2 linked regions of the Pigmentibacter sp. JX0631 genome follow. The protein of the gene in region 1 interacts with the protein of each later gene in a pairwise test. Links are inferred from orthologs where the notes say so. Each region holds a gene or a part of one and is shown on either strand. Other genes may lie near its edges.

Region 1 (3,121 bases):
GCCGGTAATTAACGAATCCAAAATTACGGGCGTATGGCCATTATCTTCAAGGGCGGAGCAAATAGTACTTCCAATGTATCCAGCGCCACCTGTTACAAGAACCTTCATAGGGAACTCGCTTTCAAAGGGTTAATTATATTTAACTTAATGAAAATATTGAAAATATTTCCAGTTGAAGAAAACACCTTCATATTCAATAATTTGTCGCAATCTTTCAGATTCTGTTATATGTGAAAATATCTGAAAAAAGAGTAACTTTACTCTTTTTAGCATATATAGGGGTTCTTTTTATGTTTCAAGACTATCTTTTTTTTGGGGTGGATACAAAAGTTCATTACAGTTATAGAATGCTGCATTTGAGCCACTTAGTTGAAGAAGCCAAACAATTACATAATCTAAATACAAACAGAGCTCTTCTTTTGTCAGATGCCTTACTAGGAAGTGTTCTTTTGTCTTCAATTTTAGATTATGAAGAACGCGTAAATCTGCGGTTTCACTGCAATGGTGACTTTACTATTGGTACAGAAACTTCTTTTCAAGCAGAAACGCGGGGATATATTGAATGCAACGAAAATTCTGAAGTTGTTAAACAATTAGATCTTGGAAACAATATTATTCCCGAATTTCAAGTACGCTCAATGCGTTCACAAAGAAAAAAACCTAACTTATTTGAAGGCCTTACTTCTACAAAAGCGAATTCTTTAGAAAAGGCTTTAAACGAACATTTGGCAGCAAGTTATCAAATGAATACTGTCTTAAAAATAAGCAGTTGGATAGATTCTGTAAGTGGAAAGCTGAATGCTTTTGGAGTTATTTATCAAGAATTACCTGATATTCCAGAAGAAGTATCTATTAAATTAAAGAAGCACATCGATTCTTTACCATCAATGAAAGAATTATTTTTACTTGATAACGACGCTGATGTTTTATCTAAAAAACTCATCCCAGATATTACTAAAGCCGTTAAAAGTATTAATCCTAAGTTTGTTTGCTCTTGTTCACAAGAAAGAGTTGAAAATGTTATTGTAACATTACCTCTCAGTGAGCTTTCAGATATATTAAATAAAGCTGAAGATTTAGAGATGAAATGTCACTATTGTAATAAAAATTATATTGTTTCAATGCAAACAATAACACAAATTTATGCAAGCCGTAACCAAGTAAATTCAACTAATTCAAATGAAATGAATTAATATGGAACTATTAAGTTACCAATCTAAATTAGAAGAAGTGAAGTTTCTTTCTAGATATAAACGATTTTTTGTTGATGTTAAAGATTCCGAGGGTAATTTAAAAACTGTACATTGTGCAAATAGCGGTAGTATGAAAAGTTGTTTAATAGAAAACTCTACTGCTTATATTTTAGATTCGAAAAATCCTGAAAGAAAACTTCAATATTCTTTAGAACTGCTCTCTTTAGATGATGGATATGCATGTTTAAATACTTCAAGAGCAAATCACTTTATCAACGAATTATTTACAAATACTATTGGCAAAGAAAAAAATAAAGAAATACTAAACGCTGAATTTCCATATGAATTATTTTTGGATTGGAATGAATTTAAAAAAGAAGTAAAATTTAATTCCAAAACAAGATTTGATTTTTGTTTATCAGCAAAAGAACAAGTAAGAAAATGCTGGGTAGAAGTTAAAAGTGTTAGCTTAAAGTTATCAGAAAATACCTGGGCTTTTCCTGATGCCGTAACAGAAAGAGGACAAAAACATTTACAAGAGTTAATGCTCGCAAAAAAAAATGGAGATGATTCTTGGTTATTTTTTGTCTTAATGCGAGGTTCTGAAATAGAACCTGAAATTTTGAAAAACGGTTTTCGAGTTGCGCATGAAATAGATTCTAATTATTCTAAATTATTGCTTGAAGCTAGAAAAAGTGGTGTAAAAATAGCCTTAGTTATTCCGGGAATATCACCCACAGGTTTTTCATTAAGAAAGTTTTATCTTTTAAATTGAAGGATATAAATGATTTTTTCTATTTCAAAAAATTCTTTTTACGCTATTTTTTTGTTATTTTGTTTGGGTTTTACATGGGGTACAAGCTTTTCCATAGCTAAATTTGCTATGGAAAGTGGAATAACTCCTTTGGGTTATTCGTTTTGGCAAAGTTTGGGCCCTGCAGTTCTTGTTTTTATTTTTGCGATAATCAAGAATAAAAAAATTCCACCAACTAATATTAAACATATTATATTTTACTTTATTTGTGGTTTACTTGGAATAGCTTTACCAAATTTAACTATGTATTTTTCGGCAACCCATGTTCCATCTGGAATTCTGGGGTTAATAGTTAATACTTCCCCAATAATAACATATGTATTTTCATTAATTTTTTTAATTGAAAAATATTCATGGCAAAGATTGAGTGGTATATTAATAGGTTTTATAGGATTATTTATTTTATTTCTCCCAAAATTATCAAGTTATTCTGAATATAAGTGGATGCTTTTTTCATTATTCACTCCAATTCTGTTAGCATCTTGTACTATTTTCATGGTAAAATTTCGACCTACCAAAACTTCATCCATTGAATTATCTTCAGGGATGCTCTTTGCTTCAACGATACTTATTTTGCCTTTAGTAATTTCTTCAAAAGCATTTCATCCTATTGCGTTCCCGCTTAATACGCCAGATTTATTTATTCTAATTGAAATATTTTTATCAAGTATTGGATATATTCTTTTTTTCGAATTACTTCGAATTGCTGGACCGGTATTTTATAGTCTTGTTGGTTGTATTGTTGCTTTAGCAGGTTTGTTTTGGGGTTACGTTATTTTTAATGAAAACATCAAACCTATTGAGTGGCTATCTGTTTTCTTGATTTTATTAGCAATTATTTTAGTAACAAAAAAAGAAAGCAAGTAAATTATCTTTAATTGCTTTTTATGAGTTATTTAAAGTAAGTTTTTCCATAGCTTTAATTTTTTTACCGATTTTTAAACTTATATTTTTCTTACTTTTGTGAAATTAATTTTAAGTATTTAAGAATTACTCAATATTTAAAATAAAATATTCTGATTTTTAGCAATGGGAGGCTTTATTAAGGCTTCATTTTTGTAATTAGATTTTACCCCAGATTTGAATAAGAGGGGTGTTATCAATTAAGTAAACA
Region 2 (3,340 bases), 350 kb from region 1 along the record:
ATTAGAAGATTTACAATTTCTTTATTTATGGAATTATTTAAGTTTTAAAGATTTCAGATATTCACAACCAGATTTTTATAAAGCTGTTAAAAAATTTAATAATGAATTTTTTGGCTCTTCAGAAATAGATGAGCCCTTAGATAAAGAGTGTGTTAAGGAAACGGTAAATGCAATGGATAGAATTCTAGATTTCAATGTTATTCAAACTTTCTATAAAGAATTTCCTGAAGAGCGTGTAGAAAAGCTTGTTAAAAATATTCAAAATACCACTTTAAAAAATATTCAAAAAAATAATTGGTTGTCAAAATCAGCAAAAACTATTGCAGAAGAAAAAATTAAAACAATTCATTTTCAATTAGTAAAACCAAAAAAACTAATTGATTGGGATTTTGAACGTGAAATTGATCTATCGCCAATAAAATTTATAAACAATCAGAAATTATTAACCCAAAGCGAATTTCAAAAAACATTAGATGATATTACGTTACCAGTTAATAAAAATGAATGGAAAATGTCACCTTTAACTGTCAATGCTTACTATATGCCTACTGCAAATCAGTTTGTTATGCCTATTGGAATTTTACAACCACCATTTTTTGATTCATCTAAACCAGATTACGTTAATTTAGGTTCTATGGGAATGGTTGTTGCTCATGAAATCGGCCACTCTATAGATGATCAAGGATCTAAATATGACGAAACTGGAAAAGTAAATCCTTGGATGGATAAACATGATCTTGAAAAATTTCGTCAAAAAACAGAAAAACTTGTGAAACTCTTTGCAAAAGATGGTGTTGATGGAAAGCTTACATTGGGAGAAAATATAGCTGATTTTGTTGGTGTTAAAAATGCATTTCATACGGCTTTCCCTGAAAGTAGTAATTCAGATAAAGAACATCAGAAACAATTTTTTATTCAATTTGGTCGGGCATGGTGTGGAGTGATGCAGCCAAAAGAAAAAGAGTATTTATTAAAAATAGATCCTCATTCTCCAATTGAATTAAGAGTTAATAATCAGGCTAAATTATCTGAAGAATTTGAACAGTCTTTTTCCTGTAAAAAAACAGATCCTATGGTTTTATCTGAAAATGAAAGAATAGCTCTTTGGTAAAATAAAGAAAGAAATTTAGAAGTTATATAATTCTTTCTTTATAATTAAGATGTTCTTATTTGACCATTGCCTCTCACTAGCCATTTATAACTTGTGAGTTCATTGAGAGCCATTGGTCCTCGTGCATGAAGTTTTTGGGTACTTATCCCAATTTCCGCTCCCATTTCAAATTGACCACCATCAGTAAAAGATGTAGGCACATTTGCATATACAACAGCAGCATCAACCTTTTGTAGAAATTCTTCAGTTACCGCAGAGTTTTCAGCAATAATAGCTTCACTATGACCTGAGGTATATTTGTGAATATGCGCAATTGCACTATCCAATGAATCTACAGTTTTTATAGACATTTTAAAATCTAAAAATTCAATTCCATAATGTTCTTCATTTGCTATATTCAATAATTCGGAAGGATATTTGTTAGTTAAAAATGCATAACTTTTTTCATCAGCAAATATGGTAACATTTTTGTTGGCTAATGGAGCGATCAAATTAAATAAATCACTCAATCTATTTTTATGAATTAATAATGTATCTAGAGCATTACATACACTTACTCTTCTTGTTTTTCCATTATCAATAATATTTGTTCCCTTAGAAAGATCTCCGCTTTCATCAAAATAAGTGTGAACTATACCAGCACCAGTTTCTATTACTGGAATTCTGCAATTTTTTCTAACATAGTCAATTAGTCCTTTTCCTCCTCGCGGAATACAGACATCGATTAAACCTGTAGCATTAAATAGTTCTTCTGCAGCAGTTCTTTCATTAGGTAATAGAAAAATTATATTAGAATTTACTTTCAGCTCTTCTAGTGATTTTTTAATAATATCTACTAAAACTTTATTTGAGTGATAAGCTTCTTTTCCACCTTTTAAAATACATAAGTTCCCTGATTTCAAACATAAAGAAAAGACATCTAAAGTGACATTTGGTCTAGATTCAAAGATAACACTCACTACTCCCATTGGTACTGTAACTTTTTGCAGTAAAAGACCATTTTTAAGAGTTTTTTCTTCAAGTATTTTTTTTAAAGGGGAAGATAAATTTCCAATATTTATTAAGTCATTTGCAAGAGCGTAAATTCTTTTTTCATTTAGTAATAAGCGATCATACATGGGATTCTGTGAGTCTAAATTTGCAAGATCTTTTTTGTTTTCAGTAATAATTAAATCTTTATTATTGATTAATTTATTTGAAATATCTAATAAAATATCATTAATTTTTTTTTCATCTAATGAAAAATTTTTTGCCAAATTTTTCATGTCGGTAAAAATTTGATTTAAATTACTCATAAAATTGACTCACATTAAAATGAAGTTGATCGTAATGAACAATTTCTGGTTTTCCTTTTTGTCCAATAAACTCTTTTAACTTTTCAGAATGGTATTTAGCAATACCTACGCCTATTTTTTTTCCTAGTGAATTACAAATTTCGATTAAATCACCTTTTTTAAATTCGCCAGTTACTTTTTCTATTCCAACAGGAAGAATACTCAAAATTCTTTGGTTATCTTGAATTATTTTAAATAAACAATCATTTATATAGATGACTCCAGAAGAAACCGGTGTATTAAATGCGATCCATCTTTTTAAATTTGATTTCTTTTTAGTAGGTAAAATAGTTGTTCCTACTTGTTTGTTGCTTAGTACATTTAAAATAGCCTGATCTTCTTGAATACTACAAATATGAGTTGTGATACCGAGATCCGACATCCGTTTTGCTATTCCTAATTTAGTAATCATCCCGCCTCTACCATGTTTAGATTTAGTAGTAGAAACTTCAGGCCACCCTTTGTTTGCAGGATCAATAACGGATATTAATTGTGAAGAAGGATCATCAGGATTCCCATTGTAGACTCCTTTAACGCTAGTTAAAATAATGAGTTTATCAGCATTAAATTGGGAGGCAATTAATCCGGATAATTCATCATTATCTGTAAACATAAGTTCTTCAATTGCCACACTATCATTTTCATTAATAATTGGAACAATGTTTTTTTGTTGAGTAATTTCTTTTAAAAGTCTTGAAATATTTAAATAGTGTTGGCGGGTATTAAATTCTTGTTTAGTTAATAGGATTTGTGCTGCTAATATAGCATATTTTTTAAACATTACTGAATAAGTATGCAGCAATTCATGTTGTCCTAAACTCGCAAGTAACTGTTTTTCAGCAGTAGTTGAACCATACTCTTTTTCAAGGATATCTTTTGCAACTTTTCTTCCTGA

What was found.
Region 2: the proteins of sfsA (region 1) and QEJ31_RS04765 interact in binary tests that used the Escherichia coli proteins (3 or more experiments, as listed by UniProt). The link is inferred for Pigmentibacter sp. JX0631 from one-to-one orthologs.

The regions. Positions count from the first base shown.
Region 1 is NZ_CP123622.1:1,459,130-1,462,250, reverse strand. The notes cover bases 302-3,081. They hold sfsA (DNA/RNA nuclease SfsA), read left to right. Parts: upstream 302-1,194; coding sequence 1,195-1,968; downstream 1,969-3,081. Other genes in these bases: QEJ31_RS06330 (DMT family transporter), read left to right, coding at 1,978-2,874; QEJ31_RS06340 (Hsp33 family molecular chaperone HslO), read left to right, coding at 302-1,193. Outside these bases: UDP-glucose 4-epimerase GalE, read right to left, coding at 1-108; more of QEJ31_RS06340, read left to right, coding at 291-301. UniProt on the Escherichia coli protein: Binds to DNA non-specifically. Could be a regulatory factor involved in maltose metabolism.
Region 2 is NZ_CP123622.1:1,108,516-1,111,855, reverse strand. The notes cover bases 282-3,280. They hold QEJ31_RS04765 (glutamate-5-semialdehyde dehydrogenase), read right to left. Parts: upstream 2,407-3,280; coding sequence 1,156-2,406; downstream 282-1,155. Other genes in these bases: proB (glutamate 5-kinase), read right to left, coding at 2,399-3,280; QEJ31_RS04770 (M13 family metallopeptidase), read left to right, coding at 282-1,111. Also shown: more of QEJ31_RS04770, read left to right, coding at 1-281; more of proB, read right to left, coding at 3,281-3,340. UniProt on the Escherichia coli protein: Catalyzes the NADPH-dependent reduction of L-glutamate 5-phosphate into L-glutamate 5-semialdehyde and phosphate. The product spontaneously undergoes cyclization to form 1-pyrroline-5-carboxylate.